Regions from separate parts of the Sphingobium sp. DC-2 genome, predicted to be linked through region 1. Evidence: riboswitches for the same ligand, from Rfam matches in the RefSeq annotation. Region 1 holds a riboswitch; each other region holds the start of a gene.
What was found. Region 1 has a riboswitch for cobalamin ahead of ET21_RS0120705 (DUF1636 domain-containing protein). Riboswitches for the same ligand answer to the same signal wherever they lie in the genome.

Region 1 (2,198 bases):
GCACGACCGCCGCGCCGCAGATGAAGCCGTCCAGCAGCACCGGCACATGATCCATCCGCGCCGCCAGCACCGCGCCCGCAATGGCGGCGATTTCCCGACCGCCAAGGCGGCGCAGCGTTTCGAACGCGCCGCTGCATGCTTCCCCATGAAGCGCCAGCGCGCGACGCACCGCCTCCTGCTTGCGCTCCAGCCCGCGCGCATCGAGTCCGGTGCCCCGGCCTGCCCATTGCTTGGCTTCCCCGCCCAGTACCTGCGCGCAAATGGCGGCGGCTGGCGTCGTGTTGCCGATGCCCATCTCGCCCAGCAGCAGCAGGTCGATGTCTGGCCGCACCGCCGCCGCACCGGCATTTATCGCCGCCAGGCATTCCGCTTCGGCCATCGCCGGGCCGTCGCAAATATCAGCAGTCGGCCGGTCCAGATCGATCGGCACGATCACCAGCTCCGCCCCGCACGCGGCGGCGAGCGCATTGATCGCCGCGCCGCCATTGTGGAAATTCGCGACCATCTGCGATGTCACTTCCGGCGGAAAGGCGCTCACCCCGCGCGCCGCAACGCCGTGGTTGCCAGCGAACAGGGCGGCACGGATGCGCTCTGCCCGTGGCCGTTCGCGCCCCTGCCATCCCGCCATGAACAGCGCGATCGCCTCCAGCCGCCCTAGCGATCCCGCAGGCTTCGTCAGCGACGCCTGACGGCTCGCGGCCGCCTCCCTCGCCAGCATGTCGGGGCCGGGCAAGGCCGCCAGCGCCCGGTCGAATGCCGCGCGATCGCGAAAACGGGTCATGTGCAGACAAATCCCTCAGGCGGGGTCCGCACGATGAAGTGGCCCTTCACCCCTTGCGGCCAGTCGGCATAGCGCACCACGCCTTCGTCGCTGGCGGCATGGCGGATGGCATAGTCGAGTATCGCCCGCGCGGCTTCTTCATCCGGCGTGAAGTCACCCAGCACATAGCCCACCTTGCCAGGCGCGCGCAGATGCACCGTGCAGTGGCGCTGGCAGGCGAAGAGGCAGGGCATTTCCTGGACCTCCACGGCGGCATAGCTGCTGTCGCTTGCCTGGACGGAACGCAGCGCCTGCGCCAGCAAAGCGCCGCCGCGCCGCCCTTCCCCATCTTCCCTTTGGCCGGCGGACAGGCGGCAGGTCGAACAGACCACCACCGCCGCCCCGGCCTCAACCCGGCGCAGCATCAGCCGCGCCCCCGCGTCACATCATGGATCGTCATTTCCGGCTCCCCGCTTCGACCGCAAACAGCCTTGCGGACGGACGAAGCAGGGGCGCACAGCGATACGCGTCCTGCACGGCCGCACCGGCAAGGCGATGGCTGTCGCTCAGCGAGGGATATCCCCGTTCGTCCGGCACACCCTGTCCGGTCGAAGAACGACTGCGGCAGGCAGGTCTCCTGGCTCGCGGGTCGGTGCGTCCGGCCGCCTTCTCGGAAAGCCCCTGCGGGGGGTTCCAATGGCATGATGGCCGTACGCTCTCCGCTTACAGTTGCAGGGGCAGCGCGGGCTTTGACCCGACTTCCCTTTTCATCCCCTTGATGGGGAACCTGTCGCGGCGCTGCTGATAATGCGGACGGGCTGACGCCGCAAGCGGCTAGATGCGGGGCACGGGCCCTGCCCGGCCATGCCCCGCCGGATCAGAAGTCCAGTTCGGCGCGCCAGCCCACGACATTTGCGCTGTAATCGCGGTCGGTGCCCGCCGGAATGGCCGCATCGGTGTAGCGCAGATGGGCGTAGTTGAGGTTGAAGCGGAGATATTCGATCGGCGTCCATACCAGGCCCAAAATCCAGGCATTTTGGGTGCCGCCCACGATATCCTTGTCATTCAGGTCCAGATAGTCATAGCGCGCGGTGAGTTGCAGCGCGCCCATCCCGCCGTCGCCAAAGGCCTGCCTGGGCTTGGTGCTGCCGAAAATGCCGTTCTTGTAGGCGCGTGTCTCGCCGGTCAGGAAATAGCCGACCTCAGCATAGCCGCCGAAGAATGTCGGGTCCGAAAGGCCGGGCCGCTTCGTCCGCAGCCAGTGCGTTTCACCGGCCCAATAGAGCGGCCCGCGCGTCCCCGCGAGCTCCAGCCCATAATGGCTTTCGCCCGTAGCATCGATTGCTGGCGTCGCGAGGAAACGCGTGTTGACCGTGTGCAGATAGGGGCGCTGGCGGTAGCGCAGTGGCTCATCCGACAGACGGTTGAGGTCCCGCCA
Region 2 (2,198 bases), on a different contig from region 1:
CACCACCGAGCTGCCGCCATAGGGCGAATTGTTGATGTGGCGGAATTTGATGCGATTGACGTCGAAGCCGACGAGCAGGCTGTTCTCCACCGATCCGCCCAATGGCGTGCGGATCGTGATGTCGCCATGATCCCCATATTGGTCCTGCCGGTGGATGATGTTGAGATAGTCGCCGCGCGTCACCAGCCCGGTCGCGGGGGAGAAGCGGTAATTCTCTGCATTGAGATAATCGCGGTTCGACTGGAGGTAGTAAGCGGCATTGCGCAGCGTCACTGTATCCGAAGCCTGCCATTCCGTGGACAGGCGCGTCCAGCTATCACGGAAATGATTCTCGCTGTCGGTGATGTTGAAGTTTATCTCGCGAAAACGCTTGTCGAACCGGCCATCATTCAGGGGCGTGCCGAAATAGGGCAGGATATGAACATTGCCATAGTCGGACGCCAGAGTGAAGCTGAGCGTGGGCGTGGCATCCCAGCGGAGCGCGCCTGAAATGGCGAGATTCTGGTTCTCGCTGTTGCGGTCGAGCCAGCCGTCCGATCGTGTGGCGCTGGCGGTCAGGCGGTAGGACAGACCGCCGCCGATAGGGCCGCCAATGTCTCCCGCGATCTGCACCGCATTGTCCGACCCATAGGCGACGCGGGCCTGCATGACCGTGCGATCCGTCACCGGCTTCTTCATGATGACGTTGATCGCGCCGCCGATCGCGCCTTCGCCCGAAATCACCGAGCTTGGGCCGCGCAGCACGTCGACACGCTCCACCGTCCACGGATCTACCGGGAAGGTGAGCGTGCCCGAAGCCACGAACAGGCGCATGCCGTCGACCAGCAACTGCACCGATCCGTGGCCCGAAAAGCCGCGCGCCGCCAGTGCCGTATTGCCGTTCCCTGGCGATCCCTGGAAGGTGATGCCGGTGGCGCGGCTCACCGCTTCCTGAATGGAGATGTCGCCCCGCGCCCGGATCGCGTCGCCGTCCAGCACCTCTATGCTGGCGGGCGTTTCGAAGACGGTAAGGCCCAGGCGGCTGCCGCTGCTAACGGTGTCCAGGCTGGTTTCGGCACGCAGGCCGGTGACCAGGATGGTGTCCGACGGTTCGGCCTCCGCGGCATGGGCAGCGGACGAAAGCGCAGCCAGGCTGGTGGCCGCGCACAGCGCAAATCTGGAAATAGTCATGATCAACAAACCCTGTCTGGCGTCATCGACGTCGAGCGAGGGCGTCCGCGCGAACGGCCGGCCCACGCGACAGCGCGACGCCCCCGGCGCCGTCGCTTGGGTCGATGCGGCCCCCGCCGCACATGCGTCGCTCAGACGGAATATCACCGTGCCTCGGCCATCCCCTGGACCAGGGCAAGAGCGACCAGACGCCGGCAGGTCTCCTGGCTCACGGGTCATCGCTTGATGCATGGCCTTCCCAGGCCTCGCAGGATTTAGCGTCCGGCCCAGTGGCTGCGGATGGGACATATGCCCAGCCGCGATATGCATCGCGCTCACCGCTTACAGTTGCAGGGACAGCCCCGGATTTGGGCCAGCCAGAACAGGTCTGGACAGCCCGCACCGCGTTCCCATTTTAAGCTCCTCTCGGAGCACCGGCGCGATCAATGTCCGGCAGGCGAGGCCTGTCGAACGGCGGCACAGATATCGCCAGTGATTGTTGAGGGCAAGCCCGTGATGGAAGCGATGATGAAAATGCGCATGGTGGAGGATGCGGACTGGCCGCTATCTCCCGATCGCCTCCAGCAGAAGCGGGGCGATCTGCTCGCCTATGGGGCAAGTGAGGGCGGGGCGTTTCTCCCCGCCCAGCACCTTCAGGCGACCCGGCTGCCGCCGGTGATGTTGCAAAGCCCTTCCATTTGGTCCTTGAGCGCGAGCTTCAGTTTCTTGAGCCGGGCGATGTGCAGCTCATCGGGATAGGGGCGGGCCGCCTCCTTCTGGATTTCGCTGTCGAGGCGGGCATGCTCTCGCCGCAAATAGCTCACATGATAATCGGACATCGTCATCTCCATGCCAAGTTGAGGATGTTCGCGCCGCTCCGGGCGCATCGTTGAGACGGGAAGGAAGTTCACGCCGTTTCCATTATTCTGGCGCGTCCTTCCTCCCCGCCATCATCAGACCGCCGCCTGGGCCGGGACATCGGCCGGGCCCGCGTCGTCCGCGCGCTCCCGGTCCTTGCGCCGCAGCCGCAGCGCCAGCCCGATCAGCAC
Region 3 (2,198 bases), on a different contig from region 1:
TTCGCGCGCTTCTGCTCGATGGTGTTGAAAAGACCGCCAAGGGCGTCGCGATGATTGCGGGGGCGCCGCCGCCCTCGATTGTCCGCCCCTATGGAACGGCCGAGACCCGCAACGACAGTTCGCTGGTCGCGCGTCTCACGCCGCCCCTGAAATCGGTCTTCGGGGAGGGTGTCGTCTCCATGCCGGCTTCCGCGCCTGGCTTTTCGGGCAGCGAGGATTTTTCAATGTTCGCTGCGGCAGGGATTCCTTCAATCTATCTCATGATCGGGGGCGACGATCCTACGGTGCTCAACGGCTACAAGGAGAAGGGCATTGCCCCGCCCACCAATCACTCGCCCAACTATGCACCTTCTGCCCGCCAAGCTATCCGCAATGGCGCAGCGGCATTGGTAACCGCAATACTGGCTCAGAACGGGGGCAACTGATGCCGTCGGTGTGCAAACACCAGCACCCATCGGCTCGGAAACGCGGGACACGATGGACTTCGCCATTTTGAATTGTCGGCTCCTCGCCTCCGGCGAGGGGCCACTTCACCGGGCGTTGGGGCAAAGCGGCCGCTCGCAAACAGTTTCGCGAACGACAGCTTTCGGCAAAAGCTGTCTTGCGCTGCAAGCACCAACAGCATATTGGCGGGACGTTCATGCCGTATCCCGGCATGGGCAATGATCGCGCCGGTGCCCCGAAAGGGGCTTAATAGGGAACGCGGTGCGGATGGCGAAATCCATCCCAATCCGAGGCTGTCCCTGCAACTGTAAGCGGTGAGCGCGATGCACATGTGCGGATGGGATTGTCCCGAACCGCCAGCCACTGGGCCGGACGCTAATTCCTGCGAGGCCTGGGAAGGCCGTGCATCAAGTTATGACCCGCGAGCCAGGAGACCTGCCGGCGCTAGGTCGCTCTTGCTTTGGTCCAGGGGATGGTCAAGGCACGGTACTTCTCCGTCTGAGCGACGAACCTAAGCGGCTGGGGCCGTGAGGGTCTGCGTCTGCGGGCGACATGCGCCCGGCCGCCGTCGCAGGCCGACCGTTCGTGCGCCTGGTTGACCGTTTCAGGTCAGCCCTGACGATATGTGCCGGTTTGCCCCCGCCGTCCAAGCTCAGGCGCGGGGGGAACGAACATGAAGTCGATCCAATATCTGTCTCTGCTGGCTCTGACGGCGACGCCGGCTTTCGCACAATCCAATCCCAGCCAACCCACCAGGAATGAAGATGGCGACACCATCGTCGTGACCGGAAGCCGCTCCGGTGAGGCGGTGCCGGTCAAGCAGATCGGCGCCTCCATAACGGTGCTGGACGCAGAAGCGCTCGAAACGCGCCAGACGCGGATCATCTCCGATATCCTGCGCGACGTGCCTGGCGTGGCGGTCAACCGCACCGGCGCGATCGGCGGCCTGACCCAGATCCGCGTGCGTGGTTCGGAGGGCAATCACGTCCTGGTCCTGATCGACGGAATCAAGGCCTCCGATCCTTATTATGGCGAATATGATTTCGGTACGCTGATCGCCGATCCAGAGGCCAAGGTCGAAGTGCTGCGCGGCCAGCAGTCCTCCCTCTATGGGTCGGACGCGATCGGCGGCGTGATCCAATATATCACCCTGACCGGCGCGGAAGCGCCCGGCTTCTCGGCCCGGGCCGAGGGCGGCTCTTTCGGCACGTTCACTGGCGGGCTCCGCGCGGCTGGCGTTACCGGCGACCTCGATTATGCCGTCTCCGGCTCCTATTACCACACCAAAGGAACGCCGACCGCACGCTATGGCACCCGCGACGTGGGATCGGACAGCGCAGGCCTGTCCGCCAAGCTGATCTGGTCGCCGGCGGACAACTTCAAGGTCACCGGCGTCGCACGCTACAGCTACACTGACGCCGATACCAACGATAGCGAGAATGATCCGGGCAGCCCGCTGTTTGGCTACACTGTCGACAGTCCCGGCGTCCATTTCAAGAACAAGGCTTTCTACGGCCTCATTCGCGCCGAGTTGACCGCTCTCGACGGTCGTTGGACCAACGCCGTGACCGCGCAAATGGCGGACACGACCCGCAAGGGCTACACCGCTGCCGGCTTCGACTATGGCGACAAGGGGCAGCGTTACAAGGGCAGCTTCGAATCCAGCCTTCGCTTCGGCACGGACGGCATCATTCATCGCCTGACCGCCGCCGTGGATGTCGAGCGTGAGCAGTTCCAGAATACAACGCCCTCTG
Region 4 (2,198 bases), on a different contig from region 1:
ATAAGTGGACGTCGCATTGTCGTAATTCAGCTGGTCCTGCGTGTCGCGCCAGAAGCCGGTGACGGACAGCACGGCCTTGTCGCTGCCCAGATTCTGGTCGAAGCCGATGTCATAGCTTTTGGAGCGTTCCGGCTTCAGGGCGGGATTGCCGCTGTACGTGTCGTAAAGCTGATAGAGCGAAGGCGCCTTGAACCCTTCGCCATAGCTCAGGCGGAAATTGGTGACGCCGCCATTGGGCGAATAGTTGGCGTTGGCGCCGAAGGTGGTCGCCCCGCCGAACTGGCTATGATCGTCGCGGCGCACGCCAGCAGTCACGGACAGACCAGAGAGCGGCTTCACCACGGCGAGGCCATAAACGCTGTCGATGTTCGCCCTGTGGCTTTCGCGCGATCCGAAGCCGAAAAATTCATAGTCAGGCCGCTCATGCTCATAGCCGAGCAGCAGCTTCACTTCGTCGGCGGGCTGATAGACGGCTTCATATTCGAAGCGGAGATTGTTGCCGGAATAGCCGAAATCGGGATCAGTGCCGCGCAGGAAATAATAATCGCGGTCCTGCCGATACCAGGTCACCGCCGCGCGGTTGGTCAGCGTGCCGTCGAGCAGTGCGAAGTTGAGGCCCGCATAGCCGATATACTGGTTCGACCGGGCGACGTCCGGGCTGTCGGCAGGCGCGCCGAAGAAGCTGTCATAGTCAAGATCGCCATGGATATAATAGCCGCGAAGGTCCAGGCTGACATCATCGGTGAAGGCGATCTTCAACCGGGCGTTGCCGGTGACATTTTCATAACCGTCCTTTTCCGATCCGCCGAAGCCGGGCGAGACGGCGGAAATACCGTCCGTCCTGAAATAGGCGACGCCAACGCCGCCGGAAACGATGCCGCTGGTGCCCGATACGTCCGCCTTCGCGTTCAGCGTGTCGGCATAGCCATAATCGACCGACGCCTTGCCGCCGAAGCCTTCACCCGGCACGCCGGTCATGACGTTGACAACACCGCCGATCGCCTGGCTGCCATAGGCGATGGAGTTGGAGCCGCGCAGCACCTCGATACGGCGGATATTGCCGACCAGCAGATTGCCGAAATCATATTGATCGCCGATGCCGCTGGGGTCGTTGACCTTGACCCCGTCGATCAGCACCAGCGTCTGCGTCGTTTCCGCGCCGCGCACCGACACGCTGGTGACATTGCCGAGGCTGCCCGTCCGGTTGAAGCGGATGCCCGGCGTGGTCGCCAGCAGATCGACGACGCTGACATTCTGGCGGGTCTCGATCGTCTTTTCATCAATGACGGTGACCGCTTGTCCGACCTCGTCCGTCGGCTGCTCAATGCCGAGCGCGGTGACGACGATCTCCCCCGATTCCTCCGCGACGGCAGGCGTTGCGGCGAGGAACGCGATGAGCGAAATGCTTGTCTTCAACATGATTGTCTTCCCTGAGCGCCATGCGACATGAGGGCCAGGGCTTCCGCGCGAGCGGCCGGTGCGCGAGACAAGGAGACGCCAGCCCGCCCCGCGCACCGATGCGGCCCCCGCCGCTTCGTCGCTCAGACGGAAAAACACCGTGCCTGGGCCTGTCCCTGGACCCAAGGCAAGAGCGACCATGCGCCGGCAGGTCTCCTGGCTCGCGGGTCAGGGCAGCGATGCACGGGCCTTCCCGGACTCGCGCCCAGTGGCCGGTTCCCCGCGCCCTCCCCTTTCGAAAGCGTGAGTTACCAAGTGCATCGCGCTCGCCGCTTACAGTTGCAGGGACAGCCGCGGAATTGGGCGAAGGCTCGCCCGCACCGCATTCCCTTTCCGGCGCGATCTTCTTTCATGTGAGCGGTTGCCCGCCCACGCGGCGCGCCATAGGGGAAATGACGGGTTCTGCCAAGGAGTGGACGAATGCGATTGCTGGGCGCGGTGCTGGCCGGTGGGCGTTCCAGCCGGTTCGGGAGCGACAAGGCGGCTGCGGTGCTGCCGGACGGGCGGACTCTGCTGGAGCATGCGGCGGCTGCGATCGGGGCGCATGTGGAGGTGGTGGTCGTCTGCGGCCGGACGGTCGAGGGGATGACGGGGCTGGCGGACCGGCCCGTGCCGGACATGGGGCCGCTGGGCGGGCTGAACGCGGCGCTGCATCATGCGCGGGCCGAAGGACTTGACGCGGTGCTGACGACCGGGTGCGACATGCCGGTCTATCCGGCGGCGCTGGCGGAGGCGCTGGT

Region 2: linked by a shared signal. The riboswitch ahead of ET21_RS0109185 (TonB-dependent siderophore receptor) and the one ahead of ET21_RS0120705 (DUF1636 domain-containing protein) in region 1 are both predicted to bind cobalamin.
Region 3: linked by a shared signal. The riboswitch ahead of ET21_RS0111625 (TonB-dependent siderophore receptor) and the one ahead of ET21_RS0120705 (DUF1636 domain-containing protein) in region 1 are both predicted to bind cobalamin.
Region 4: linked by a shared signal. The riboswitch ahead of ET21_RS0113500 (TonB-dependent siderophore receptor) and the one ahead of ET21_RS0120705 (DUF1636 domain-containing protein) in region 1 are both predicted to bind cobalamin.

Annotation. Positions count from the first base shown of each region.
Region 1 covers NZ_JNAC01000114.1:334,033-336,230, reverse strand. Annotated here, with positions in the region: gene cobT (nicotinate-nucleotide--dimethylbenzimidazole phosphoribosyltransferase) at 1-781, opposite strand, end outside; gene ET21_RS0120705 (DUF1636 domain-containing protein) at 778-1,185, opposite strand; cobalamin riboswitch at 1,370-1,566, opposite strand; gene ET21_RS0120700 (OprO/OprP family phosphate-selective porin) at 1,638-2,198, opposite strand, start outside.
Region 2 covers NZ_JNAC01000043.1:87,082-89,279, forward strand. Annotated here, with positions in the region: gene ET21_RS0109185 (TonB-dependent siderophore receptor) at 1-1,170, opposite strand, end outside; cobalamin riboswitch at 1,346-1,603, opposite strand; gene ET21_RS0109190 (YdcH family protein) at 1,803-1,988, opposite strand; gene ET21_RS0109195 (HdeD family acid-resistance protein) at 2,103-2,198, opposite strand, start outside.
Region 3 covers NZ_JNAC01000051.1:196,862-199,059, reverse strand. Annotated here, with positions in the region: gene ET21_RS0111630 (amidohydrolase) at 1-425, shown strand, start outside; cobalamin riboswitch at 656-902, shown strand; gene ET21_RS0111625 (TonB-dependent siderophore receptor) at 1,118-2,198, shown strand, end outside.
Region 4 covers NZ_JNAC01000057.1:166,483-168,680, forward strand. Annotated here, with positions in the region: gene ET21_RS0113500 (TonB-dependent siderophore receptor) at 1-1,419, opposite strand, end outside; cobalamin riboswitch at 1,587-1,811, opposite strand; gene ET21_RS0113505 (molybdenum cofactor guanylyltransferase) at 1,879-2,198, shown strand, end outside.